DNA from 4 places in the Streptomyces sp. NPDC002779 genome. Region 1 is predicted to be linked to each of the others. Evidence: riboswitches for the same ligand, from Rfam matches in the RefSeq annotation. Region 1 holds a riboswitch; each other region holds the start of a gene.
What was found. Region 1 has a riboswitch for cyclic di-AMP ahead of ACFYW5_RS09880 (M23 family metallopeptidase). Riboswitches for the same ligand answer to the same signal wherever they lie in the genome.
Positions count from the first base shown of each region.

Region 2: another riboswitch for cyclic di-AMP. It lies ahead of ACFYW5_RS20015 (transglycosylase family protein); the one in region 1 lies ahead of ACFYW5_RS09880 (M23 family metallopeptidase).
Region 3: another riboswitch for cyclic di-AMP. It lies ahead of ACFYW5_RS23795 (LysM peptidoglycan-binding domain-containing M23 family metallopeptidase); the one in region 1 lies ahead of ACFYW5_RS09880 (M23 family metallopeptidase).
Region 4: another riboswitch for cyclic di-AMP. It lies ahead of ACFYW5_RS04025 (NlpC/P60 family protein); the one in region 1 lies ahead of ACFYW5_RS09880 (M23 family metallopeptidase).

Region 1 is NZ_JBIAQC010000003.1:12,859-19,787, forward strand. It holds gene ACFYW5_RS09860 (MFS transporter) at 1-466, shown strand, start outside; gene lhgO (L-2-hydroxyglutarate oxidase) at 543-1,751, shown strand; gene trmB (tRNA (guanosine(46)-N7)-methyltransferase TrmB) at 1,803-2,645, shown strand; gene ACFYW5_RS09875 (PrsW family intramembrane metalloprotease) at 2,698-4,044, shown strand; gene ACFYW5_RS09880 (M23 family metallopeptidase) at 4,140-5,168, opposite strand; cyclic di-AMP (ydaO/yuaA leader) riboswitch at 5,180-5,336, opposite strand; gene ACFYW5_RS09885 (PP2C family protein-serine/threonine phosphatase) at 5,567-6,664, opposite strand; tRNA gene ACFYW5_RS09890 (tRNA-Met) at 6,816-6,889, opposite strand.
Region 2 is NZ_JBIAQC010000006.1:421,048-427,976, reverse strand. It holds gene ACFYW5_RS20035 (exopolyphosphatase) at 1-128, opposite strand, end outside; gene ACFYW5_RS20030 (DUF501 domain-containing protein) at 125-655, opposite strand; gene ACFYW5_RS20025 (septum formation initiator family protein) at 675-1,151, opposite strand; gene eno (phosphopyruvate hydratase) at 1,247-2,527, opposite strand; gene ACFYW5_RS20015 (transglycosylase family protein) at 2,828-3,532, opposite strand; cyclic di-AMP (ydaO/yuaA leader) riboswitch at 3,536-3,714, opposite strand; gene ACFYW5_RS20010 (transglycosylase family protein) at 3,891-4,898, opposite strand; gene ACFYW5_RS20005 (cytochrome P450) at 5,081-6,352, opposite strand; gene ACFYW5_RS20000 (hypothetical protein) at 6,766-6,929, opposite strand, start outside.
Region 3 is NZ_JBIAQC010000008.1:236,078-243,006, reverse strand. It holds gene dxs (1-deoxy-D-xylulose-5-phosphate synthase) at 1-50, shown strand, start outside; gene ACFYW5_RS23815 (aspartate aminotransferase family protein) at 47-1,432, shown strand; gene ACFYW5_RS23810 (helix-turn-helix domain-containing protein) at 1,507-2,118, shown strand; gene ACFYW5_RS23805 (DUF6126 family protein) at 2,115-2,237, shown strand; gene ACFYW5_RS23800 (tyrosine-protein phosphatase) at 2,247-3,032, opposite strand; cyclic di-AMP (ydaO/yuaA leader) riboswitch at 3,517-3,684, shown strand; gene ACFYW5_RS23795 (LysM peptidoglycan-binding domain-containing M23 family metallopeptidase) at 3,689-4,645, shown strand; gene ACFYW5_RS23790 (SGNH/GDSL hydrolase family protein) at 4,864-5,649, shown strand; gene ACFYW5_RS23785 (SIMPL domain-containing protein) at 5,772-6,581, shown strand; partial or broken gene ACFYW5_RS23780 (TetR family transcriptional regulator C-terminal domain-containing protein) at 6,591-6,929, opposite strand, start outside.
Region 4 is NZ_JBIAQC010000001.1:895,998-902,926, forward strand. It holds gene pcrA (DNA helicase PcrA) at 1-1,279, opposite strand, end outside; cyclic di-AMP (ydaO/yuaA leader) riboswitch at 1,631-1,784, shown strand; gene ACFYW5_RS04025 (NlpC/P60 family protein) at 1,792-2,982, shown strand; gene ACFYW5_RS04030 (tellurite resistance/C4-dicarboxylate transporter family protein) at 3,082-4,095, shown strand; gene ACFYW5_RS04035 (hypothetical protein) at 4,073-4,426, opposite strand; gene ACFYW5_RS04040 (NlpC/P60 family protein) at 4,928-5,992, shown strand; gene ACFYW5_RS04045 (LuxR C-terminal-related transcriptional regulator) at 6,046-6,756, opposite strand; gene ACFYW5_RS04050 (ATP-binding protein) at 6,753-6,929, opposite strand, start outside.

The sequences.
Region 1 (6,929 bases):
ACGCGCGCACGCACGCGCGGGGGACGCGCAGGCGGCCGGCACCGCGCTCAAGGCGGCCGAGGGCTGGCTGGAGCGCTCCCGGGACGGCGACCAGGACCCCTCCTGGCTCGGCTTCTACTCCTACGACCGCTTCTGCGCGGACGCCGCCGAGTGCTACCGCGATCTGAAGGCGCCGCGTCAGGTGCGCCGGTTCACGGAGCAGGCCCTGTCGAAACCGACGGAGGAGTTCGTGCGCTCGCACGGGCTGCGGCTGGTCGTCTCGGCGGTCGCCGAACTGGAGTCCGGCAACCTCGACGCGGCATGCGAGCAGGGCGTGCGGGCGGTGGAGGTCGCGGGGCGGATCTCGTCGGCGCGCACCACCGAGTACGTGAAGGATCTGCTGCACCGTCTCGAGCCCTACGGGGACGAGCCGCGGGTGGTGGAGCTGCGGGAGCGGGCCCGTCCGCTGCTGATGACTCCGGCGTAGGTTCCTTCGCCTCTCCCCCGGGTTTGAAGGCATTGTCAGTGGCGCAGTGCACTATCGGAGGCGGGAGGTGGTGCTGGTGCGGTCGGTCGCATACGACGGTGATGTGCTCGTGGTCGGCGGGGGGATCGTCGGGCTGTCCACGGCGTACGCGATCACGCGGGCCGCGCCCGGTACCCGCGTCACCGTGCTGGAGAAGGAGACCGGGCCCGCCCGGCACCAGACCGGACGGAACAGCGGGGTGATCCACAGCGGGATCTACTACCGGCCCGGATCGCTGAAGGCGCGGTACGCCGTGCGCGGTGCCGCCGAGATGGTCAAGTTCTGCGCCGAGTACGACATCGCCCATGCCGTCACCGGGAAGCTGATCGTCGCCACCGAGCGCTCGGAGCTGCCCCGGCTGCACGCGCTGGTCCAGCGCGGCCGGGAGAACGGCATTGCGGTGCGGGAGCTGGGCGCCGCGCAGATCGCCGACTACGAGCCGGAGGTGCGCGGACTGGCGGCCATACAGGTCGCCACCACCGGGATCTGCGACTTCGTGGGGGTCGCCCGGCGGCTGGCCGAGGCGTCGGGGGCGGAGATCCGGTACGGCGCCGAGGTGGTCCGGGTGGACCGGCGGCCGGAGCTCGGGGTCGCCGTGCGCACGGCGGACGGGGACGTGGTGCGCGGGCGGGTGCTCGTGAACTGTGCCGGGCTGTACTGCGACGAGGTCGCCCGGCTCACCGGGGACGAGCCGGGGATGCGGATCGTGCCGTTCCGGGGGGAGTACTACACGCTGGCGCGGCCCGAGCTGGTGCGGGGGCTGGTGTATCCGGTGCCGGATCCGGCGTTCCCGTTTCTCGGGGTGCATCTGACGCGGGGGATCGACGGAGGGGTCCACGTCGGGCCCAACGCGGTGCCGGCGCTGGCCCGGGAGGGGTACGGCTGGGGGGTCGTACGGCCCCGGGAGCTCGCCTCGACGCTGGGGTGGCCGGGGTCGTGGTCGATAGCCCGGCGGCATTGGCGGTACGGCGCGGGCGAGCTGCGGCGGTCGGTGTCGAAGGCGGCGTTCACGCAGGCGGTGCGGCGGATGCTGCCGGCGGTGACCGAGGAGGACCTGCTGCCCGCGGCGGCGGGGGTGCGGGCGCAGGCGGTGCTCCGGGACGGGACGCTGGTGGACGACTTCCTGATCAAGGAGGGGGCGCGGGCGGTGCATGTGCTGAACGCGCCTTCCCCGGCGGCCACGGCGTCCCTGCCGATCGGGCGGGAAGTGGCCCGGCGGGCGTTGGCGGTGCTGGGGTCGGTGTGACGGGCTCCGCCGCTGCCCCGCACTCCGTCAACACGTAAAATCGACCCCACTGTGTCTGACTCCCTCCACACCCCCGAAGCCCCCCACTCCGCCCCCGGTCATGAGCCCGGTGCGCCCCTTCGGCAAGCGCGGGCCAAGGGGGAGCCGCGGTTCCCCCACGGGCCCCAGCCCGATCCCGCCGGGTCGCACTTCGAGCGGCGGATCCGCAGTTTCCAGCCCCGGCGCAGCCGGGTGACCACGGGACAGGCGGACGCGCTGCGGCGGCTGTGGCCCGCGTGGGGCCTGGACATCGACGGCCGACAGGTCCTCGACCTCGGCCGGCTCTTCGGGAACGACCACCCGGTCGTCCTGGAGATCGGGTTCGGGATGGGCGAGGCCACCGCCCAGATGGCCGCCGCGGACCCGGCGACCAATGTGCTCGCCGTCGACGTGCACACCCCGGGCCAGGGCAATCTGCTCAACCTCGCCGAGCACCAGGGACTGACCAACATCCGGGTCGGCAACGGCGACGCCATCATCCTGCTCCGCGAGATGCTCGCCCCGGACTCGCTCGACGGGCTCCGGGTCTTCTTCCCGGACCCCTGGCCGAAGAAGCGGCACCACAAGCGGCGGCTGATCCAGCCGGAGTTCCTCAGCCTCGCCGCGACCCGGCTCAGGCCCGGTGCGGTCCTGCACTGCGCGACCGACTGGGAGCCGTACGCCGCACAGATGCTCGAGGTGCTGACGGCCCACCCGGGCTTCGAGAACACGCAGGCCGACGGCGGTTTTGCGCCGCGTCCCGGGTTCCGGCCGCTGACCCGTTTCGAGGGCCAGGGACTGGACAAGGGTCATGTGGTGAACGACCTGCTGTTCCGGCGCGTACCGCACCGAGACGAATCCCCCGCCGGCGCCTGAGCCCACCGCGCTCCTGTGCGGGCAGCGCCCTTCCCTCGTTAGGGTCAATGCCGTGGCCACCAGTCCCCCGTACCCGACGCAACCCCCCGGTCCTCCCGGCGGCACACTGCGGCACGCGCACTGGTGGCAGCGGACGGGGGTGCGCTACGGCGCGCTGATCACCCTTCTCACCCTCTCCGGCCTGGTGATCCTCGCCCTGGTCCGCGAACAGACCGGCACCGAGGGCTTCCTGGTCGGACTGGGCCTGGCCGTGCTGCCCGTGCCGCTGCTGATAGCCGCCTTCCGGTGGCTGGACCGGGTCGAGCCGGGCCCCTGGCGGAACCTGCTGTTCGCCTTCGCCTGGGGCGCCTGCGCGGCGGCGCTGATAGCCATCGTCGCCAACAGCTTCGCGACGAGATGGATAGCGACGGCCACCGCGGACCCCTCCAGCGCCGACACCCTCGGGGCGACCGTGATAGCGCCGGTCGTGGAGGAGTCGGCGAAAGCGGCCGCCGTCCTGCTCGTCTTCCTCTTCCGGCGCCGGGACTTCACCGGGCTGGTCGACGGGGTGGTGATAGCGGGGGTCACCGCCACCGGCTTCGCGTTCACCGAGAACATCCTCTATCTCGGCACCGCCTTCGGCACCGACCAGATCACCGGCGGCAGCGGCATCGCCTCCGTGACGGCGGCGACCTTCTTCGTGCGCATCGTCATGTCGCCCTTCGCGCACCCTCTCTTCACGGTCCTCACCGGCATCGGCTTCGGTGTCGCCGCGCTCTCCGGCGACCGCCGGCGCCGGCTGCGGGCCCTGCTGCCGCTGGCCGGGCTGCTGCTCGCGATGGGCCTGCACGCGATGTGGAACGGTTCCTCGGTCTTCGGCCCGTACGGCTTCTTCGCCGTGTACGGGGCGATCATGGTCCCCGCGTTCGGGCTGCTGACGTGGCTGGTGATCTGGACCCGGCAGCGTGAGCTGCGCACCGTGCGGGAGGAACTGCCCGCCTACGCCGTCGCCGGCTGGCTCACCCCGGGCGAGCCCTTCGCGCTCGCCTCCATGCGGGCCCGGCGCCTGGCCCGGCAGTACGCCCGCCGCCGCGCCGGGAGGCAGGCGGCACGGGAGGTGGCGCGGTACGAGGCGTACGCGACCTCGCTGGCGTTCCTGCGCCACCGGGGGCGCCGGGGCCGCGCGGGCGCCGACTTCGTCGTACGGGAGCAGGAGCTGCTGCGGGAGCTGTGGCGCCGCCGGGAGGTCGCCCGCCCGGCCCTGGACCACGCGGCCCGCGCCATCGCCCCGCCGGTGCCGGTGGTGGCGGCACCCTGGCCGATGCACGGCGTCTACGGCTACCCGGCGCAGCCGACGTACCAGCCCTTTCCGGCGTACCCGGCGGGCCCGTACCCCGCGTACAACCCGTACCGGTCGTGAGGGCCGCCGTCGCAAGTACCGCGGACACCAAAAACCGGCAGCCCTGACGTCGGGGGGACGTCGTCAGGACCGCCGGGGTTCTGGCGAGGGCTGGGTCAGGGGTTGAGGCCCTTGCTGCGCAGCCAGGCGAGCGGGTCGATGCCGGAGGAGGAGCCCTCGGGGTGGACCTCCATGTGGAGGTGGGCACCGGTGACGTTGCCGGTCGCGCCCACGCGGCCGATGACGTCGCCCGTGGCGACCTTCTGCCCGACGCTGACGCTGATCGAGGACTGGTGGGCGTACCAGATCTCGGTGCCGTCCTCCAGGGTGAGCACGGTCTTGTAGCCGTAGGAGCCGTCGTACCCGGCGTAGGTGATCGTGCCGGTGTGCACCGCCTTGAGCAGCGTGCCCGTGGGAGCGGCGAAGTCGGCGCCGGTGTGGTAGCCGGAGGACCACAGCGCGCCGGCCTGACCGTAGGTCGAGGTGATGGTGTACGAGGAGGTCGGCAGCGCGAACTGCTTGGCGAGGGCGGCAAGGCGCTCGGCCTCGGCCTTCTCGCGGGCTTCCTCCTCGGCCTTGGCCTTGGCGGCGGCGGCCTTGGCCTTCGCCTCCTTCTCGGCCTCGGCCAGGGCTTCCGCGGCGGCCTTCTCGGCGGCAGCGGCGGCGGCCTCGGCGGCCTTGGTGTCGACCTGCTCCTGCTGCTGCTCGGCCTGGGCCATGATCCGGGCGCGCAGCGCCTCACCGGCGTCCGCGGCACCCTGCCCGGTGTCCGTGGTGGTCATGCCGACGGTGCTGAGCGGGGTGGCCGAGGTCTCGGGGATCTGCTCCGCCGAGTCGTCGGAGATCAGCGGCAGGTCGGGCATGGTGATCGCGACCGGCGGCTTGCCGGACTGGGCGCTGGCCATGCCGCCCGCGCCGACGGCGGCTATGACACCGACGCCGAGCACCGTGGAGCTACGGGCGAGTCCGCCGCCGCGCTGCTTGGCGACGCGGTGCCGGCCGCGTACCGGGCGAATGGATTCCGCGGTGGGGTTCCATTCCTCCCAGGGGCCCTCGTCGGTGCGGTGGCTGCCGTAGGAGAAGGCCTCGTCACTGCGCTGGCTCGGCACGAACGGGGCCTCGGGGGCAGGCCGGTTTGACGCCACGTGGGCGTGCTCCTTTCCTTCCTTCTCGCCTACCGGGTTAGCTGACGGGTTCGGAGCAGGAAGGTCTCCTACGCGCGTATATCAGCCGTTTCTGCGCGGCTGATTACGCCCGATTCACCCCAATGAGTGGTTCCCCGGTTCCCTTGCGGGATTCGGCGCGTGCGCACGGAGCCGCCTCTTGTGACGGCTGGGACGACCGCGCTGCGTTATCGAACGTTAATAGACACGGGCCGCGGATTCCAAGCTGTTCCTCTTGATCGTTAACGACTCCGGCCTGGACTTTCAGGTCACTAGGGCGCCAAAACGGGCGACTTGACCAAGCCTCATGCGTCACACACGTATTGACGGTGCGTCAGTTGTTATGCGGAGGGCTCCCATCCGATCACCGCCCGTGACGATCAGGGTCGGCGCACCGCGAGCAGCGCCATGTCGTCCGCCATCCCCCCTCCGCAGTGCTCGCGCACCTCCTCGGCGAGGGCGCGGATCAGGGCACCGGGGTCGCGGAAGACGCGCCCGGACAAACGACGTTCGGGGTCGAAGAAGACGCCCTGCGCGTCGCGGGCCTCCGAGAGGCCGTCGGTGTGCAGGAGCAGGGTGGTGCCGGGAGGGAAGGGGGCCTCGTCGGCGCGGTCGGGCCAGTCGCCGAGGTCGCTCATGCCCAGCGGGAGGGCGGGCTCACGGGCGCGCAGCGGGCGCACGGTGCCGTCGGGGTGGAGCAGCAGCGGGGGCGGGTGGCCGCGGTTGACGACGCGCACGGGCCCCTCCCCGTGCGGGAGTTCGGCGAGCACGGCGGTCGTGAACCCCTCGACGGCGTCGATCCCGTCGCGCCGCGCGCCCTCCCGGGCCAGCGCCCGCTCCAGCCGCCGCGCGACCGCCTCCAGGCTCGGCTCCTGCTCGGCCGCTTCCCGGAACGCCCCGATGACGACGGCGACGGCGGCGACGGCCCCCATCCCCTTGCCGCGCACATCGCCGACGACGACCCGGACGCCGTACGCGCTGTCCTGCACCGCGTACAGATCGCCGCCGATGTAGGCGTCGGCCTGCGCCGCCTCGTAGCGGGCGGCGATGTCGTAGCCGCCGATCCGCTCCAGGGGTTCGGGCAGGACGGCGCGCTGGGTGGCCACGGCGATCTCGCGCTGGGTGGCGAGCCGCAGATCGCCGCGGCGCACGACGCGGTTGAGGACGACGGCCAGGACGGCGACGGTGATCACGGTGACCACCTCGGTGACCGTGTCCGGGTCCATGCCGAAGCCCAGCCGGATGTGGACGGCGTAGGCGGCGATCAGGGACACGGCCCCGACGGCGATTGTGCCGCTGAGTGCGTAGAACGGGGCGGCCACCAGCGGGGCGGCGGTGAAGAAGGGGATCGCGGTGAAGCCCCGGGGGGTGACGAAGTCGTAGAGGACACCGCCCGCGATCAGCAGCAGCGGGAGCAGGCGGACGAAGGTGCCTGCGGACGACGGGTGCCGGGTCCCGTCCACGCCTGAAGCCCGCACTGCCCGCCTCCCGCCACGTCCGCCGTCCCTCCAGGTTTCCCGGAGCGGCGGCGGGCGGCGAACGGTGTGGGCCGAGTGGATGAGGCGGGGAAACGCACCAGTGGAAAAACACCCAGGGCCGGAACCAATGGTTCCGGCCCTGGGTCTTCAGTAGCGGGGACAGGATTTGAACCTGCGACCTCTGGGTTATGAGCCCAGCGAGCTACCGAGCTGCTCCACCCCGCGTCGTTGACACCAGTGTACGCCATTCGCGGGACCCCCTGCG
Region 2 (6,929 bases), on a different contig from region 1:
CCCTGCCCGAGCCGCACGATGGTCATACGGCGGTCCAGATCGACCAGTTCGCCCGTCTCCGGGTCGCAGTCGGCGACGAGGAGCCGGATGGAGTTGGTACCGCAGTCGATGGCGGCGACGCGGGTCATCCGGCCGCCTCCTGACCCTGGGTCACGCACGTCCCCTTGCGCCACCACTGCGGCAGCATCGCGAGGGCCTCGTCGCCGAGCGGGTTGACCCCGGGGCCGGCGGCCAGCGAGTGGGCCACCAGGACGTGCAGGCACTTCACCCGGTCCGGCATGCCGCCCGCGCTCGGGAAGCCCGTCAGCTCCTCGATCTCGTCCCGGCGCCGGATGTAGTCCTCGTGCGCGGCGCGATAGGCGGCGGCCAGCTCGGGGTCCCGCTCCAGCCGCTCGGTCATCTCCTTCATCACGCCGTTCGCCTCCAGCGTGCCGATCGCGGAGTTCGCCTTCGGGCACGTCAGGTAGTACAGCGTCGGGAAGGGCGTGCCGTCCGGCAGCCGGGGCGCCGTCTCCACCACGTCCGGCTGCCCGCACGGGCACCGGTGCGCGATGGCCCGCAGCCCGCGCGGCGGCCGGCCGAGCTGCTGCTTGAAGGCCTCGACATCCGCGTCGGTCGGCTCGGTCCGCGGAGTGGTGGGCGGGGGCGTTTCCATCACAGTCTTTCGTCTCTATCTATCGGTCGGCGGCGTCGGACTTGTCGACCCCGTCCCAGACGTTCGCGTACCAGGGCCGGTCCGCCGTGCCCAGGTCGGTGCGCGCCTGCTTCGCCGCGTCCGGGTCGATCACGACGAAGCCGGTCTCACCCGGCATCACATAGTGCAGCCGCTCGCGGATCCGCTGCTCGGCGTAGGCGTCGTCCTGCCAGCGGGCCTTGAGATCGCGCAGCTCCTCCACCCGTTGCCGGGCCTGCTGCTTCTGCTGTTCCAGATCGGCGATCTCGGCGCGCTGGGCGACGTACTGCCTTATCGGGTAGGCGAGGGCGACGACCAGGGAGCAGACGACGAGGGCGAGCAGGGCCGCCCGGCCGGTGAGCCGGGAGCGGCGGGCCTGCCGCTTGGTCTGCGAGCGGTAGACACGGGCCGCCGTCTGCTCCCCGAGCAACCGGATCCTGGTCGTGGTGGAGAAACGGTCCCGGTCCTTGACGGCCATCTCTCACTCCCGTTCACACACGCGCGTACGTCCCCGCACACGGTACGGGACCGAGTACGGGGACGTACGTACGACTGGCTATGCCTTCAGCAGGCTCAGCCCTTGAAGCGGGGGAACGCCGAGCGACCGGCGTACACCGCGGCGTCGTCGAGGATCTCCTCGATGCGCAGCAGCTGGTTGTACTTGGCGACGCGCTCGGAGCGGGCCGGGGCGCCGGTCTTGATCTGGCCGCAGTTGGTGGCGACGGCGAGGTCGGCGATGGTGACGTCCTCGGTCTCGCCGGAGCGGTGGGACATCATGCACTTGAAGCCGCTGCGCTGGGCGAGCTCCACGGCGTCCAGGGTCTCGGTCAGCGAACCGATCTGGTTCACCTTCACGAGCAGCGCGTTGGCGGCGCCTTCCTCGATGCCGCGGGCCAGGCGCTCCGGGTTGGTGACGAACAGGTCGTCGCCGACGAGCTGGACCTTGTCGCCGAGCTTCTCGGTGATGGTCTGCCAGCCCTGCCAGTCGTCCTCGAACAGCGGGTCCTCGATGGAGACCAGCGGGTACGCCTCGACCAGCTCGGCGTAGTACTCGGTCATCTCGGCGGCGGAGCGCGCCTTGCCCTCGAAGGTGTAGACGCCGTCCTTGTAGAACTCGGAGGCGGCGACGTCGAGCGCGAGGGCGATCTGCTCGCCGGGGGTGTAACCGGCTTCCTTGACCGCCTCGAGGATGAGGTCGAGGGCCTCACGGTTGGAGCCGAGGTTCGGGGCGAAGCCGCCCTCGTCGCCGAGGCCGGTGGCCAGGCCCTTGCTCTTCAGCACCTTCTTGAGGGTGTGGTAGACCTCGGTGCCCCAGCGCAGCGCCTCGGAGAAGGACTCCGCGCCGATCGGGGCGATCATGAACTCCTGGATGTCCACGTTGGAGTCGGCGTGCGAGCCGCCGTTCAGGATGTTCATCATCGGCACCGGCAGCAGGTGCGCGTTCGGGCCGCCCAGGTAGCGGAACAGCGGCAGGTCGCTGGCCTCGGAGGCGGCGTGGGCGACGGCGAGCGAGACGCCGAGGATGGCGTTGGCGCCGAGGGAGCCCTTGTTGTCGGTGGCGTCCAGGTCGAACATCGCCTGGTCGATCAGGCGCTGCTCGGTGGCGTCGTAGCCGACCAGCTCGGGGCCGATCTGCTCGATGACGGCGAGGACGGCCTTCTCGACACCCTTGCCGTGGTAGCGGTTGGGGTCACCGTCGCGGAGCTCGATGGCCTCGAAGGCGCCGGTGGAAGCGCCGGACGGAACGGCGGCACGACCCGTGCTGCCGTCGTCGAGGCCGACCTCGACCTCGACCGTGGGGTTGCCTCGGGAGTCCAGGATTTCCCGGGCTACGACGACGTCGATGGACGGCACGAGCATCTCCTTCTTGGGATGTGACGCTGGAAGTGCGGGGCACGTGAGCCTTGCGACTAGAGCCTATCCGCCTGCGGGACGTAGGCCAGCCGACCGACCGTCCCGTGGACAAGGACAGACGGTACCCATTGTTCGGCAGCGGAACAAAGGGACGGTGACATACCGGAAAAGAAAACCCCGCTCCGGTGCGTACGGGGGAACACGCACCGGAGCGGGGTGCTCGTGGGGACGGGGGTGGCCCGCACGAGGTCTTCAGTGTGAACCAGGCGTCTATGAGCGCGCTGTGGTTCGGCTACGGGACTACTTGAGGTGCAGCTGCTGACCGGGGTAGATCAGGTCGGCATCCGCCACGATGTCCTTGTTCAGCTTGAAGAGCTTCTCCCAGCCGCCCTTGACGTCGTTCTCCTCGGCGATGGTGCTGAGGGTGTCACCCGTGGCGACCTTGTACTCGCCGTCGCCCTTCTTGACCTTCTTGCCGGTCGGGGTGGTGACGGTCTTCTGCTTCTGCGCCGGACGCTCGGTCGAACGCGAGGCGGACTGCTCCTCGGTCGAGCGGGTGGAGGTCTCGGTGCCGCTCTCGGAGGAGGAGCCGGTGCTGGAGCCGGTGCCGGTGCTGGAGCCGCCCGTGTAGGCGGCGCTCGACAGGCCGGTGCCGCAGTGCGGCCAGGCGCCCTTGCCCTGGCCGGCGAGCACCTTCTCGGCGATCTCGATCTGCTGGGCCTTGCTGGCCTGGTCGGCGGTGGAGGCGTACTGGGTGCCGCCGTACGCGGCCCAGGTGGAGGCCGAGAACTGCAGGCCGCCGTAGTAGCCGTTGCCGGTGTTGATGGACCAGTTGCCGCCGGACTCGCACTGGGCGACGGCGTCCCACTCGGCGGCGGTGGCGGCGGAGGCGTTGCCGGCCGCCATCAGCGGAGCGGCGACGGCGGCGCCGGTGACACCGGCGATGGCGATGGCGCGAGTGGCCTTGGACGGACGACGGTGCTTGCCCTTGCCGGAAAACAGCATGGTGGATCCCCTCACCGACGCCTGCGAGGTGAGCTGTCGGGTTCGGGCCGGTTGAGTTGCCCGGCCGTGCACCTCGCGGTGCGCGGCTTCACCCCAAGCCGGTTCCGGTGTCGAGTCGCCTCGACTGCCGGACCCGGCGCCTACCTTGGGTCCCCCGCTCCTGCCTGCGGCGCATGACGCGACGACTGTTCCCGTACGGCCGCTGGCAGGATTCGGCGTTGCGGCAGCCGGGGCTCGTGTTGACGAGCGGTCCCGACGGTAGACACGCGATCCGCCGAATTTCAAAGACGATCAGGGCTTCTGAGACTCATCCCACACTTTCGCCAAACCGGACATTCAGCGCGAAGCGTGACGTGAACTACCGCTGCTTTTCGCCCATTTCGACCCCTACTTCAAGGGTCTGACCGGGGATGATGAGGTCCGGATCGGTGCCGACGGTCTCCTGGTTGGCGGCGTAGAGCCCGCGCCATCCGCCGTTCACGTCAAGGGAGTCGGCGATGCCGACGAGACTGTCGCCGGCCCGGACGACGTACGAGCCGTCCGACGCGCCTTCCTCGCCGCTGCGGCCGGCGCTCTCGTCGGCGGGTTCGCCGCGGTGGCGCCCGGTGCCGCTGGAGCCGGTGTCGGTGAGGGCGGAATCACCCTCGATCCGGCCGGAGTTGTCCGGGTTGTCCCGCCCGGGAGTGGCCGAGGACTCACTGTCGGCCTCCACGGAGGGGGCAGTATCGGAGGATTGTGACGACTCGACCGACTCAACCGACTCGGCGGACTCCGTGGATTCGGAGGACTTGTCCGACTTGGTTGAGTTGTTCGAGTTGTCCGTGGCCTCGGTCGACGGGGAGGAGCTGGGCTCCGAATCCGCGGAATCGCCGTCGAGCGGGTCCAGCAGACCGGACGAATCAGATGAGCCGGAGGAGTTGGCGGACTCCGACGATTCGGGCGAAGCGGACTCATCCTCCGCGACGCCGGTGTCGATGTCGACCGAACCCGACTCGGTGTCGAGACCGGAGAGCGGGCCGCAGGTCGGCCAGGCGGCGAGGCCCTGGTCGGCGAGGATGCGCTCGGCGACGGCTATCTGCTGGGAGCGGCTGGCCTGGTCCGCGGAGGCGGCGTACCGCGTGCCGCCGTACCGCTCCCAGTTCTCCTGGGTGATCTGGAGGCCGCCGTAGTAGCCGTTGCCGCTGTCCTCGCTCCAGGAGGCACCGCTCTCGCACTCCGCGACCCGGTCCCAGGTGGTGCCCTCGGCCGCGCTGGCGCCGGAGGCGCCGAGGAGCGGGATGGCGATGGCGGAGCCGGTCACTCCGGCCGCGACGAGGAGAGCCGGGGCCTGGCGGGGGCGACGGTGACGACCGTTCCCGGAGAGCATGCGAGGGCCTTTCGAAGACAGCGGGGACCGGCGCGGCGCCGTTGACGCGAGGCGCCGCGCTGACGAGTGAACGTATCGGCAGACGATCACTTGTCACAAGTTAATGCCGCGCAGATCACGTGAAGATCACGGACTTGAGGGTGTGTCAGGTTTGACCTGACGGTCCGTCGAGGCGGCCGGGCTCAGTCGCTCGGGGTGAACTCGACCGGGGTGAACTCGACCGGGAGGGTGCGCAGTCCGCGCATGATGAGGCCGCCGCGCCAGCGCAGCTCGTCCGGTTCCACCGCGAGCCGGAGGTCCGGGAGGCGGCGCAGGAGGGTGGCCAGTGCGGTCTGGCCCTCCAGGCGGGCGAGCGGGGCGCCTAGGCAGTAGTGGATGCCGTGGCCGTAGCCGAGGTGCTGGTTGTCGCGGCGGGAGAGGTCGAGCGTGTCGGGGTCGGCGAACCGCTCGGGGTCCCGGTCGGCGGCGGCGAGCACGACGAGGACCGGGTCGCCCGGGGCGATGTGCTGGCCCCCGACGGTGAGCGGCTGCGTGGCGAAGCGCCAGGTGGCGAGTTCTACGGGGCCGTCGTAGCGGAGGAGTTCCTCCACGCCGGTTTCGAGGAGGGCCGTCTCCTGTGCGGCGAGGGACTGCTGGAGGCGGGCCCGCTGGTCGGGGTGGGTCAGCAGGGCGAAGGTGCCGTTGCCGATCAGGTTGACCGTGGTCTCGAAGCCCGCGAAGAGAAGGATGAAGGCCATGGCGGCGGCCTCGTTCTCGGTGAGGTGCTCGCCGTGGTCGGAGGTGCGGATGAGACCGGAGATGAGGTCCTCGCCGGGCGCGGGGGTGTCGGGCAGGGCCGCGCGCTTGCGGTGGATGAGGTCGGCGAGGTAGCCGCGCATCCTCTTCACGGACCGCGCGACTCCGCCCCTGGGGCCGCCCTGGTGGCGGATCATCATGCCCGCCCAGTCCCGGAAGTCGTCCTGGTCCTCACGCGGGACGCCGAGCAGGTCGCAGATGGCGTAGATGGGGAGCGGGAAGGCGAACTCGTGGATGAGGTCGGCGGATCCCCGGTCGGCGAACTGGTCGATGAGGTGGTCGGTCAGCTCCTGCACGCGCGGGGCGAACTCGGCGACCCGGCGTGGCGTGAACGCCTTGCTGACGAGCCGTCGCAGCCGGGTGTGGTCCGGGGGGTCGATGTTGAGCAGATGCGTCATCAGCTCGGCCTTGCGCTCGCCGGGGATACCGGTCTTGCCCTTGGCGTGCGCGGGCTCGTCGTGATGCGCGGGGTTCTTGCTGAGCCGCGGATCGGCCAACGCCTGCTTGGCATCGGCATACCGCGTGACCAGCCACGCCTCCACCCCACTGGGCAACGTAGTCCGACGCACGGGGGCGTACTCCCGCAGCCAGGCGTATGCGGGGTAGGGATCGGCAGCGAACTCCCAGGTGAAGAGGTCGGGGGCGGGAGGAGGGGGCACTGCGGGGGTTGCGGCACCGTCTGGGGTGGGGGTGACGGGGCAGGCCGAGGCGGGGGTGGGGGTGGCTGCGGGGGTTGCGGCGCGGTCTGGATTGGGGGCGGGGGTGGGGTGGTCGGTCACTCCTTGACGGTATCCGGCGGGGGGCGGGGGCTTCGCTGGGCGGGGCGAGGGGGTGGGTGGCTGGGCGGGCCAAGGCGCCGTGAGGCCGTGCTCGGCTTCTTGTCGGGGCCCGCCGGGGAGAGCCACCCCTTCTCTGCGCGAGCTGGAGGGCGGGAGCCGGCGGCGGGTGGATGGGTGGGCCCGGCGGAGGCGGCCCGGTGGGCCGGGGTGGGTCTTGGCGGCTCTGCTGAGGAGAGTCCGTCCCCCTACTCTCTGCCTCTCTGCGCGTGTGGCGGTGTTGGGCCCTGGCGGGGTTACTGCGTGGTGGGGTTTCGGGCGCGGATTTCGTCCAGGGCGTGGGTGATGGCGCGTCCGGCTGAGAGTGGGGGGCCGGGGGACGGGGGCGTGGGGTCGGGGGTGTGGGGTGCCAGGGCCGACAGGAGTCGCTGGTCCGTGAGGGCCGCGCGGAGTGCGGGGA
Region 3 (6,929 bases), on a different contig from region 1:
TCGGCGCGAGCCTGGCCGTCCAGGAGCCAGTCAAGGAGACAGCGGAATGACCACGGAGTTCGACCTCGGCGCACTGCTGGCCGAGCGCGGAGCCGAGCGCTACGAGCTGCACGGCAGATACCTGAACCACCAGCTCCCGCGCATGCTGCACACCATCGGCTTCGACAAGGTCTACGAGCGCGCCGAGGGCGCCTACTTCTGGGACGCCGAGGGCCAGGAACACCTGGACATGCTCGCCGGGTTCGGGGTGATGGGCCTCGGCCGCCATCACCCCGTCGTCCGCAAGGCGCTGCACGACGTCCTCGACGCCCAGCTCGCCGACCTCACCCGCTTCGACTGCCAGCCCCTGCCCGGACTGCTCGCCGAGAAGCTGCTCGCGCACAGCCCGCACCTGGACCGGGTGTTCTTCGGCAACAGTGGCACGGAGGCGGTCGAGACCGCGCTGAAGTTCGCCCGGCGGGCGACCGGCAAGGCGCGCGTCCTGTACTGCGACCACTCCTTCCACGGCCTGACCACCGGCTCCCTGTCCGTCAACGGCGAGGACGGCTTCCGCGACGGCTTCGGGCCGCTGCTGTCCGACACCGCCGTCCCCCTCGGTGACCTCGACGCCCTGGCCCGGGAGCTGAAGAAGGGCGACGTCGCCGCCCTGATCGTCGAGCCGATCCAGGGCAAGGGCGTGCACGAGGCCCCGCCCGGCTATCTGCGGGCCGCCCAGGACCTGTTGCACCGGCACAAGGCGCTGCTCATCGCCGACGAGGTGCAGACCGGGCTCGGCCGGACCGGGGACTTCTACGCCTACCAGCACGAGGACGGGGTCGAGCCGGACCTGGTCTGCGTGGCCAAGGCGCTCTCCGGCGGCTATGTGCCGGTCGGCGCCACCCTCGGCAAGGACTGGATCTTCAAGAAGGTCTACTCCTCGATGGACCGGGTGCTGGTGCACTCGGCGAGCTTCGGCTCCAACGCACAGGCCATGGCGGCCGGCCTCGCCGTGCTCTCGGTCATCGAGAACGAGCAGATCGTCGCGAACGCCCGCGCCACCGGCGAGCTGCTGAAGTCCCGGCTCGCGGCCCTGGTCGACAAGTACGAGCTGCTCGCCGACGTACGCGGCCGGGGCCTGATGATCGGCATCGAGTTCGGCCGGCCCTCCTCCCTGAAGCTGCGCAGCCGGTGGACCATGCTCCAGGCGGCCCGCAAGGGACTCTTCGCGCAGATGGTCGTCGTACCGCTGCTCCAGCGGCACCGGATCCTCACCCAGGTCTCCGGCGACCATCTGGAGGTGATCAAGCTGATTCCGCCGCTGATCGTCGGGGAGCGGGAGGTCGAGCGGTTCGTGGACGCCTTCACCGAGGTGATGGACGACGCGCACAGCGGGGGCGGGCTGATGTGGGACTTCGGCAAGACGCTGGTGAAGCAGGCCGTCGCCAACCGGTAGGGCCACCCCGTGGCGGGCTTGCCTCTGAGGCAAGGAATTTGCCGTAGAGGCAAGGCTCCGGCTGAATGGAGGGCATGAGCTCCCCCGAGACCGGGCCGGACGGCGACCTGCCCGCGGTGGCGCCGCAGCTGCGAGCCCTGCGACGCCAGGCCGCCCTCACCCTGGAGGCCGCGGCCCGCGCCGCCGGTCTGTCGCCGGCCCACCTGTCCCGTCTGGAGACGGGACAGCGCCAGCCCTCGCTGCCGATGCTGCTCTCGCTCGCGCGCATCTACGGTACGACCGTCTCGGAACTGCTCGGCGAGACGGTCGCCGACCGGGACGCCGTCATCCGCGCCGCCGACATGGAACCGACGGCGGCCGGCGGCTGGACGTACCGGCAGGCGGGCGCGCCAGGCCGGGGGATGCAGGCGCTGCGGCTGCACGTCCCCTTCGGCTCCCAGGGCGACATCGTGCGGGTGCACCCCGGCGAGGAATGGCTCTACGTCCTCACCGGGCGGCTGAGGCTGCGCCTCGGGGACACCGCGCACCGGCTCGCACCGGGCGACAGCGCCCACTTCGACTCGCTCACCCCGCACCGCATCGCCGCCCTGGACCCGGACGGCGTGGAGCTGCTGTTCGTCCACACCCTGCTGCAGAGCCCCACGGCCGCCCTGTGCCTGGGCCCGACCCCCGGAGAGACGCCATGAGCGACATGGAGGAGAAGTTCCCGCGCGCCCTGTGGATCCGGCTGGTCATCTACCTGGCGGTGGGCCATGTCTTCGCCGCGTTCATCTATCTGCTCTTCGAGCTGGGGGCCGGGCAGTAGCCGCCGGGCTCAGTCGAGCAGCCGCTCCCGCAGCCGCTCCCGGATCTCCGGGGTGATGCCGAGCCCCTGCTCCAGGTAGGTGTCGACGTCGCCCCAGGTCTCCTCGATGGTGTCGAAGGCCGCCGTGAGGTACTCGGCGCGCGCGTCGAAGAGCGGGCTGAGCAGCTCCATGACCTCGGGGGTGTGGGTGTTGTTGCGCTGCACCTTGTAGCGGCGGTGCTTGGCGTTGGACTCCAGGTAGTCGGCGAGGATCGCTTCTCGCTCCACGCCGAGGGCGAGCAGCGTCACCGCGATCGACAGGCCGGCCCGGTCCTTGCCCGCCGCGCAGTGCATCAGGGCCGGAACGCTGTCCTCGGCCAGGGAACGCAGCACCTGGGAGTGCTCGGCGGTGCGCTCCTTGACGATCGTGCGGTACGACTCGATCATCCGGTTCGCGGCCTTGCCGTCGTCGAGGATCTGCCGCAGCTGCTCGATCTCGCCGTCGCGGACCATCTTCCAGAACTCGGCGCCGTCCGCGGGGTCCGACAGCGGGAGGTTCACATTCCGGACACCCGTGAGCTCGACGTCGGGGCCCTCCAGCTTCTGGTCCGCCACATTGCGGAAGTCGAAGATCGTGTGCAGGCCGAGGGAGTCGAGGAACGCCGTGTCCTGCTCGGTCGCGTGCGCGAGGTGGCCGCTGCGGAACAGCACGCCGTAGCGCACCCGCCGTCCGTCCGTGGTCGGCAGCCCGCCCACGTCACGGAAGTTGCGCACTCCGGCCAGCTCGGGCTCGGTCGACGGGACCTGCTGCGTCACTGGGGCTCCTCCCACCGGATCCCGCCGGCTCGGCTCGCCGACGGGCACGCCTTGACGATACGACATGCATACCGGCCGCTCATTGAATGCGGCAAAACGGGCGAACACCGTGGAAATCCTGCTGATTCATCGCGGGTTAGCGCGTCGACCATGATGTGACAGTTCTCCATCTGCGCCGCTTCTGAGCGTTCTGTCCGAATTGCAGCCTTCCTTCCAACTCGCTCTGGAATAAAGGGGTGTGGAGCAGCGTCACGTGAGCAGCGTCATATCCGTGACCGAGTGTCGCCCGTCATGTTCACGTAATTCACCCGTTTCTCAAGGGCGTTTGCGGGAACGGCCCCTCCTTAATGCACGCAAAGTGACGAGGAATTCCCACAAGGGATCAAGAGGTACGGCTTCATGTGGAACCTTCTGCTTGTCCCTTTGCGTCTTGGTCGCTTACGTTCGCCACCACTCCGAGCGGAACGCCTAATCCTGCCGCTGCTCGGAACCCGCACCCACTCACCCGTGCACGGCAGGAGCGGGGGACCCACAGGCACCACCGCCTGGTCCGGTTCCCGGAACAGGCTCGGGGTCAAGTCGCGCCCAGCGCGCGGCCGGACATCTCCAGTCCGCACCCGACAGCTCACCTCGTAGGCGCCGGAGAGGAAATCGCCATGCCCGCGAAGGGTAAGCACCGCCGTCCCAAGGCCCTGCGCTTCACTCGCTCGATCGCCGTCGCCGGCACCGGTGGCGCCGCACTCGCCCTCCCGCTCCTGGGGGCCACCGGCGCCCACGCGGCCCCGTCGCAGTCCGTTCCGGAGAAGGCCGTTCAGTCGGTCCAGACCGCGGACAAGAAGGCGGCCGAGAAGAAGGCCACCGCGAAGAAGGCCACCGCCACGACGTACACGGTGCGCTCGGGGGACTACCTTTCGAAGATCGCGAACGAGCAGAACGTCAGCGGTGGCTGGGAGAAGCTCTACGCGGACAACCGTGAGGCCGTCGGCGACGACCCGGCGCTGATCCACCCCGGCCTGAAGCTGTCGATCGGCAAGAGAGCCGCCACGACGGACACCGCCGAGAAGCCGGCCGCCAAGTCCTCCACGAAGTCCTCGTCCGCCGAGTCCTCCTCGTCGAGCTCCGCCAAGTCCTCCGAGGCCGCGGAGTCCTCGCAGGCTCCGGAGTCCGAGGCGGCCACCACCTCGCAGGCCGCGCAGAGCTCCGCCGGCGGCTTCAGCTCCCCCGTCTCCGGCGCCGGGGTCGGCACCGCCTACAAGGTCGCGGGCAGCATGTGGTCCAGCGGCTACCACACCGGCGTCGACTTCGTCGTGCCGACCGGCACCTCCCTGAAGGCCGTGGGCGCGGGCACCGTCGTCTCGGCCGGCTGGGCCGGCGCGTACGGCAACCAGGTCGTCATCCGGCTCGCCGACGGCCACTACGCGCAGTACGCCCACCTGTCCTCGCTGTCCGTCTCCAGCGGCCAGTCGGTGACGGCGGGCCAGCAGGTCGGTCTCTCCGGCTCGACCGGCAACTCGACCGGCCCGCACCTGCACTTCGAGATCCGCACCACGCCGGACTACGGCTCGGACGTCGACCCGGTCGCCTACCTCCGCGCGAAGGGCGTCTCCGTCTGACGGACGCGCCGCTGAGGAACCACCTGTCCGACACGCCACCGAAGGCCGGACCCAGATCCCCGGGTCCGGCCTTCGGTGTTTTTATTCCGGAATTGGTGAAGCCTTGAAGAGTGGGGTATCTCACCGACCGTCAACCCCTGCCTACGGTCGCGTAGGTCACATTAGAAGGTGAATCATGACCCGGTGTGGCAGACGATTCGAAGAGTGACAACAGAGCAGTGATCGGGTCGTACGTGGCGCTGGGGGACAGCTTCACCGAGGGCGTCGGCGACCCCGGCCCGGACGGGGCGTTCGTCGGCTGGGCCGACCGGTTCGCGGTACTGCTCGCGGACCGCCGCCCCGAGGGGGATTTCCGCTACACGAACCTGGCCGTACGCGGGAAGCTGCTGGACCAGATCGTGGCCGACCAGCTCCCGAGGGCGCTCGAACTCGCCCCGGACCTGGTCTCGTTCTGCGCCGGCGGCAACGACATCATCCGGCCCGGCACCGACCCCGACGAGGTCGCCGAGCGGTTCGAGCGGGCCGTGGCCCGGCTCACCGAGGCCGCCGGCACCGTCATGGTGACCACCGGCTTCGACACCCGTGGCGTGCCGGTGCTGAAGCATCTGCGCGGCAAGATCGCCACGTACAACCTCCATGTCCGGGCCATCGCCGACCGGTACGGCTGCCCGGTGCTGGACCTGTGGTCCCTCAAGACCGTGCAGGACCGGCGCGCCTGGGACACCGACCGGCTGCATCTGTCGCCCGAGGGGCACACGCGGGTGGCGCTGCGCGCGGGACAGGTCCTCGGTCTGGAGGTACCGGCCGACCCGGACCAGCCCTGGCCGCCGCTGCCGCCGCGCGGGACCCTGGAGATCCGGCGCGACGATGTGCAGTGGGCACGCGAGTACCTGGTGCCGTGGTTCGGGCGGCGGCTGCGGGGGGAGTCGTCGGGCGACCATGTGATCGCCAAGGGCAGTCTGTCGCCGGGCGACATCAGGATGTGGATCGAGACGGCCGTCTGAGGCAGGCGCGGGGCCGGGGCGGGCTCGACCAGTGAGGTGACGGCGGGGGAGTGGTGCACGCGCGCGTGCGGACCCCGGTGCTGGGATGGGCCCGTCCCGTCCGCACGCCCGGAAGGTCGGCCATGACCGTACCGCTGCCCCGTCCCACCGCCACCGTCGCCGTCGCCCTCCTCGCCCTCGGTCTGCCGCTCCTCGCGGCCGCTCCGGCGACCGCGCTGGCCGGCGCCGGTGCCGCGCCGGCGAGCCCCGCTGCTGTTTCGGTGACGGCTCCGGCCGGCCCCGCCGCCTCGGCCGTGCGCAGCTCGCCGGTGTCGTCGACCATCACGGTGACCGGGGTCGGCTCCGCGACCGCCGTTCCCGATCTGGCCGTCGTCAGCGTCGGCGTCGAGGCCGTCGGCAAGACCGCGCAGGCCGCCCAGGACGCCCAGAGCAAGGCCGCGAACGCCCTGCTGAACGCGGTGCGCGAGCGCGGGGTGGCCGAGCAGGACGTGCGTACCGAGGGGCTGTCCCTGACGCCGGTGTACAAGTACCAGGACGGCAACTCCACGCTGACGGGGTATCAGGCCGCGCAGAACTTCTCCCTGAAGATCCGCATGGTGGCGCGGACCGGCCTGATCCTGCAGTCCGTCACGGACGCCACCGGCGACGCGGGCCGTATCCACGGGGTCGTCTTCGACGTCGCCGACCGCACCGAACTGCGGGCACGCGCGCGTACGGCCGCGCACAAGGACGCGCACGCCAAGGCGCTCCAGTACGCCCGGCTCAGCGGACGGCACCTGGGCCGGCTGATCTCGCTCACCGAGGGCGTGTCGGGCGGCCCCTCCCCGGTCCCGGCCCCCGCCGACGTGGCCGGGAGCGGGGTGGGCGTGCCGATCGCGCCCGGCGAGATCCAGGACGACGTCCGGGTCACGGCCGTCTACGAGCTGGACTGATTCCGGGGTTCACCGCGCCGCCGCGGTCAACGCCTCCCGCTCCACACCCAGTTCCCGGGCCAGCGCCTCGTCGGCCCACTCCTGCGCACGCGCGCGGGACAGCGCGCCCGGGTAGGACGTCCGCTGGACGGCGAGCCCGTCGAGCAGGGCCGTCCGGCGCAGGGCCGCGCCGGCCGGGTCGGGGCAGCGGAACTCGCCCGCGGCCACCCCTTCGGCGATGACCTCGGCGAGGGCCGCCTTCCACTGCGTGTCGAGGGTCTGGGTGACCTCGCGCAGCGCGGGTTCGCGCAGCGCCGCGGCCCAGCCCTCGATCCACAGCCGCCAGCCCTTGGCCTGGCCGGTGGGCGC
Region 4 (6,929 bases), on a different contig from region 1:
CCTTCGCGTCGCCCGCGTCGGTGAGGCGGTCTATCTCGTCGGCGACGAACTGCGCCTCGTCGTGCTCGGTGTCGGCGACATAGCCGGTGATGCGCGCGCCCGCGCCCGCGTTGGTCCACAGGTTCTTGGGGCGGCGGGATTCGTTGCGCTCGATGACGGCGTTGGCGGCGGTGAGGATCGTCTGGGTGGAGCGGTAGTTCTGCTCCAGCAGGATCGTCGTCGCGTCCGGGTAGTCCTCCTCGAACTGGAGGATGTTGCGGATGGTCGCGCCGCGGAAGGCGTAGATCGACTGGTCGGCGTCACCGACGACGCAGAGTTCGGCGGGCTGCAGGTCGTCCTCGCCGGGCGGTACGTCGACGGGGTGCTCGGCGGTGCCCACCAGCTCGCGCACGAGCGCGTACTGGGCGTGGTTGGTGTCCTGGTACTCGTCGACGAGGACGTGCCGGAAGCGGCGGCGGTAGTGCTCGGCGACGTCCGGGAAGGCGCGCAGCAGATGGACCGTCGTCATGATCAGGTCGTCGAAGTCCAGCGCGTTCGCCTCGCGCAGGCGGGACTGATAGAGCGCGTAGGCCTGGGCGAGGGTCTTCTCGAAGCCGTCGGAGGCCTGGGCGGCGAAGTCCTCCTCGTCGATCAGCTCGTTCTTCAGGTTCGAGATCTTGGCGCTGAAGGACTTCGGCGGGAAGCGCTTGGGGTCGAGGTCCAGGTCACGGCAGACCAGGGCCATCAGGCGCTTGGAGTCGGCGGCGTCGTAGATCGAGAAGGAGGAGGTGAAGCCGAGCTTCTTCGACTCGCGCCGCAGGATCCGCACGCACGCGCTGTGGAAGGTCATCACCCACATCGCGTTCGCCCGCGGGCCGACGAGCTGCTCCACGCGCTCCTTCATCTCGCCCGCGGCCTTGTTGGTGAAGGTGATCGCGAGGATCTGCCCGGGGTGCACGTTCCGCGCGGCGAGCAGATGGGCGATGCGGTGGGTGAGCACGCGCGTCTTGCCGGAGCCCGCTCCGGCCACGATGAGCAGCGGGGTGCCGGAGTGCACGACGGCCGCGCGCTGGTTCTCGTTCAGCCCCTCGATGAGCGCGGCCGCGTCGAGGGCCGGGCGCGGGGCGCCGTCGCGGTAGTAGGCGTCCCGGTCCGGGGGCACGTCGAACTTCCCGCCGAACAGATCGTCCGGAACCGACTCCGGAGCGTGATCGTCCTCGGGCGGCGGCGGGGGTTCCTCCGCATGGGCCCGAGGGGCCTGGAGGTCCGCCAGGAAGCTGTCGTCAAAGAGGCTGCTCATCGCTCTCCGAGTCTAGGGCTCCCCACTGACAGCCCGCCGCCGCCCTGAGAACATCCCCCGGATCGGCGGCCGGGGATCGTCGCGTCGCGCCCGCCGGGCAGGGGACCTTCACCCCCGTACACCTGCGGCGGAGACCTTGGTCACAGCGTCGGACGGGAGCCGGCCGACGGACAGGTCGCCGCAGATCCGGCCAGATCGATCACGACGGCCGATGCCCTGACCCAAGGTCACGAAAATGTATCGGGCATATCACCCATCAACCTTCACAGGCGCCACACGAGTTGGCTACCGTGCCGCACAGGCCGTACGACCCCCACCGGCGAACCTCGCCGGGCCGCGCGGCCTCCGCCGAGTCCGCTGCCGCCCAGGCAGCCGAGCCGGGGACCCACCGACATTGGGGTGAATCGACCCGACTCCCGCACGGGACACGGTCGTAGGGCAACCCTTCCTAACCACCCGCCCGAACCCGACAGCTAACTCGGTAGGCGGACCATTGGAAGGAGTCGCCTCCCTTGGCGTCGCACCGCAAGTCGCGTCCCGCGGGTACGCGCGTAGCAGGCATACGGACCCCCGCCCTTGCCACGGCCGCCCTCACCTCCGTGGCCCTGCTGTCCCAGACGGCCAACGCCAACCCGGCCACGGACGACAAGCCGAGCCTCGAAGAGGTCGAGAAGAAGGTCGACGACCTCTACCGGCAGGCGGAGACGGCGACCGAGAAGTACAACGCCGCCAAGGAGCGGACCACCAAGCAGCGCAAGCAGGTCGACACCCTTCTCGACGACGTCGCCGAGCGCACCCAGAAGCTCAACGACGCGCGGGAGGAACTCGGGTCCTTCGCCGCCGCCCAGTACCGCACCGGCGCCGCCGCCCCCGACACCGCGACCTTCCTGCTCGCCGATACCCCGCAGGACTACTTCGACCAGACCCAGCTGATGAGCCGGATGACCGGCCGCCAGAAGGAAGCGGTCGACGACTACATCACCGAGCAGTCGGCGACGATGAAGAAGCGCAAGGAGGCCACCGAGAGCCTCCAAACGCTGAACGAGTCGCAGACCGATCTGAAGACCGCCAAGTCCACGGTCCAGAAGAAGCTCGCCGACGCGCGGGAGCTGCTGTCGCAGCTGACGGCGGAGGAGAAGGCGCGGCTCGCCGCGATCGAGCGCAAGCGCCAGGAGGAGGCCGCGCGCAAGGCCGCCGAGCTGGCCGATCAGCAGGCGGCGGAGGAACAGCGCCGCGAGGAGGCCGCAAAGGCGGCGGCCCAGCAGCAGAGCGGCTCCTCCTCCGGTGCGACGGAGACCTCCACCGGCAGCACCGGTTCCGAGGCCACCGCGGACTCCTCCTACGCCACGAAGGCCGAGAAGGCGATCGCCTTCGCCCGCGCGCAGATCGGCAAGCCGTACGTCTGGGGCGCCACGGGCCCCGACTCCTACGACTGCTCGGGGCTGACCCAGGCCGCCTGGAACGCGGCGGGCATCTCCCTGCCGCGCACCACGTACGACCAGGTCGAGGCCGGCACGACGGTCTCCCTCGCCAACGCCCTCCCCGGTGACCTCGTCTTCTTCTACGACGACGTCACCCACGTGGGCATCTACATCGGCAACGGCATGATGATCCACGCCCCGAAGCCCGGCACGTACGTCCGCGAGGAGTCGGTCTACTACGACGGCGAGGGCTCGATCCACAGCGTGGTCCGGCCGGCCTGATCGACGCGGCACGCGCGCGGGGGTGATTCGGTGCCCCGTTTCCCCGCCCACGCGCGCGTGCCCCCTCGCCGGCCGCGCCGCGCTCCTTAGCATCGGCGCATGTCCGGCTCCCTCGCGCTCCGCTCACTTCGCGCCTGGTGGGCGCTGCGTCCTCCGGCGGCCGGGGCGGCGGTGATGGCGACCGGCATCGTGTCGGTCGGCCTGCACCTCACCGGGCACGAGATCCTCTCCCTGATCGCCCTGGCGGTGGGCTGCACGGCCTGGCTGGGCCTGGCCGGGGACTTCGTCGTACGGCTGCTGCGGCAGCCGCGGCGCTGGCGGGAGGAGGCCGGCACCCCCGCCGCGCTCACCGCCGTCGCGGCGACGGCCGTGCTCGGCACCCGTTTCTCCGCCGAGGGATGGCAGGTCCTGGCCGGGGCCCTGCTGGCGGCGGCCGCCCTGCTGTGGGCGGGCCTGCTCGGTGTCGTCGTGCGCCACTGGCACCGCGGTATGCCCGGCGCGGTGTTCCTGGGCTGCGTGGCCACGCAAGGCCTCGCCGTACTCGGCGCCACCCTCGCCGCGGCGGAGTCGGCGGCCTGGCTCGCGCACGCGGCGCTGGTGCTGTTCTGGCTCGGTCTCGTCCTCTACGCCGTCGCCCTGGCCTGCTTCGATCCGCGCCAGGTGGTCGAGGGCGCCGGGGACCAGTGGGTCGCGGGCGGCGCGATGGCCATCTCCGCGCTCGCCGGGTCCAAGCTGATCGGCGCCGACAGCGCGCGCCTGTACCTGTGGAACGACGACGCCGACGACGTCCTGCGCACGGTCACCGCCGGCGTGCTCGCGCTCGACCTCGCCTGGTATGCCGTACTCCTCGCCTCCGAGGTGATCCGGCCGCGGCCGCGCTACGACGTCCGCCGCTGGGCGACCGTGTTCCCGCTGGGCATGACCGCGGCGGCGACCCTGTCGGTCGCCGCCGCGGTGGACGTCCCCTGGCTGCAGACCCCCGGGGAGGTCCTGCTGTGGATCGCGGTCGCGGCCTGGCTCGCCGTGGCCGCGGGGGCGGTGCGGGAGGAGCGGGCCTACGCCGCGTCCGCCGCCCGGGACGCTGCCGGGCTCACGTCCACAGCACCGCGATGAAGACGTTCGCCGTGGTGAGCAGCCCCACCATGCCGAACAGGCCCTTGTCCACCTTCTCGTCGTCCCGCTTCACATAGACGAGCCCGAGGATCACGATCAGCAGGGCCAGCTTCACGCCGATCTTGATGTTGTCGACGGTCTGGTCGTCCGCCTGGTTGAGCCCGACCAGGATCACCCCGGTGACCAGCATCGTCAGCGCGCCGTGCAGCATCGCCGGCACGAACCGGGCGGTGCCCTGGCCCATCGCCTTCAGCTGGGTGAGGAATCCGCCCAGCAGGGCGGCGATGCCGATGATGTGCAGGCCGACGAAGAGATGGATGAGTACGTCCATGAGGCCGGAGCCTAATCCGGGGCCTCCGGGACGCCTGACACCGGGCCTCCGGAGCGCTCGGCACCGGCCCGTCTTCCCCACGCGGCGGATCATGCATATATGCGCGCCATAGCACCCCGCCGCCCTCACCCGCCTCGGAAACCCCCACTTCGGTCATCGCTCAGCGTGAAGGCGACCGCCCCGCTCGCGGATCACGGTCACATGCGGTCACCCGATGATCCGCTCATGGCAGTTCCGCACAAGGCGTCACCCACCCGGCACACCCAGGTTTAGCGTCCTCCTCCAGGTGACCGGCTCCCCACCGCCGCCCGGGCCAGGGCGGCAGCCGGACACCACCGCCGAGAAAGTCCGGCGGCGGACCGCTCCCCCTGTGCGGGCCGCCGCCGGACGCGCGAAGGCCGTGCTCCGCACCGCCGGACGCGTGAGGCAGTACTCCGCTCCCCCTGGCGGCGTGCGGGCCGGGCGGGTCAGAGGAGTCGTGCGAAAGGACGTGCAGTCCCCATGGCAGCGCACCGCAAGCCCCGGCAGCGCTCGGCCGGCGGCACCACCGTCCGTACGGCCGCCACCGTCGCCCTCGCGGGCGCGGCGACCGCGACGGGCTTCGACGGGACCGGGCACGCCGAGCCCGTACGGACACCGGCGCAGGTCAAGGCGGAGGTGGACCGGTTGTACCGGGAGGCGGAGGCCGCCACCGACAAGTACAACGGCGTGAAGGAGAAGGCGGACGCGGCCGAGGCGCGGCTGAAGACGCTGCGGGACGAGGCCGCCCGCAGGACGGAGAAGCTCAACACGGCCCGGGACGCGCTCGGTTCGATGGCGGCGGCACAGTACCGCGACGGCGGTCTCGACCCCGCCGTACAGCTCGCCCTCACCGACGACCCCGAGCGGTATCTGGAGGGCGCCGAGTTCGTCGAGCGCGTCGGCACCCGACAGGCCGCCTCCGTCGCCGACGTACGCGAACAGCTGCGCGCCATCGAGCAGTTGCGCGGGGCCGCGCGGGTCGAGCTGGCCTCGCTCACCTCACGCCAGGCGGAGCTGAAGCGGCACAAGAAGACGATCACCGGGAAGCTGGACGCCGCCGAGCGGCTGCTGTCCCGGCTGTCGGCCGAGGAGCGCGCGGAGCCGGGCGAGGGCACGGGCGAGCGCGCCGCCCGTTCCGCGCCGGACCCGCGCACCCCCCTCGCGGCACCCGGGGCGGCCACCGGCCAGGCGCCCGACTCCCGCGCGGCGGACGCCGTCGCCTACGCCTACCAGAAGCTCGGCAGCCCCTATGTGTGGGGCGCCACCGGCCCGAACGCCTTCGACTGCTCGGGCCTGACCCAGGCCGCCTACCGCGCGGCGGGAGTCTCCCTGCCCCGCACCACCTACGCCCAGATCGACGCCGGCCGCCGGGTCTCCCGCTCCGAACTCCTCCCGGGCGACCTGGTGTTCTTCTACTCCGGCATCACCCATGTCGGCATCTACGTCGGCAACGGACAGATGATCCACGCCCCGAACCCGTCCGCTCCGGTACGGCTGGCACCGATCACGGAGATGCCGTTCGCGGGGGCGACCCGGGTGGTGTGAGGCGGAGTGCGCAGGCGGAGTGCGCAGGCGGAGTGCGCAGGCGGGTCGCGTGCTCACACCAGCCGTCGGGCCGTCGCCCACCGGGTCAGCTCGTGCCGGTTGGAGAGCTGGAGCTTGCGCAGCACCGCCGAGACATGGGACTCGACCGTCTTCACCGAGATGAACAGCTGCTTGGCGATCTCCTTGTAGGCGTAACCCCGGGCGATGAGCCGCAGCACCTCGCGCTCGCGCTGGGTGAGCCGGTCCAGGTCCTCGTCGACCGGAGGGGCGTCCGTGGAGGCGAAGGCGTCGAGGACGAAGCCGGCCAGCCGCGGCGAGAAGACCGCGTCGCCCTCCTGCACCCGGAAGATCGAGTCGACCAGGTCGGTGCCGGTGATCGTCTTGGTCACATAGCCCCGCGCGCCGCCCCGGATCACCCCGATGACATCCTCCGCGGCGTCCGACACGGACAGCGCCAGGAAGCGGACGGGTTCCACCGCGTCGGCCATCAACGGGGCGCAGCGGCGCAGCACTTCGACGCCGCCGCCGCCCGGCAGGTGCACATCGAGGAGGACGACCTCGGGGCGGGTCGCGGTGATGACCGTGACCGCCTGGTCGACATCCGCCGCCTCGCCGACGACCTCGACGCCGGTCTGCTCGGTCTGGCCGATCTCGGCCTGGACCCCCGTACGGAACATCCGGTGGTCGTCGACGAGGACCACACGCACCCGACGCTCACCCGCGCTGCCGGTGGCCTCCGCCGTACCGCTTGCCTCGTCGCTCATGACGTCTTCTCCGCCCTCTCCATCTCCAGTTCGACCTCCGTGCCGCCGTCGGGTACCGCGCGCAACCGCGCCGTACCGCCGTAGCGCTCCATGCGGCCGATGATCGATTCTCTGACGCCCATGCGGTCGGCGGGTATCGAGTCGAGATCGAAGCCGGGACCGCGGTCCCGGAC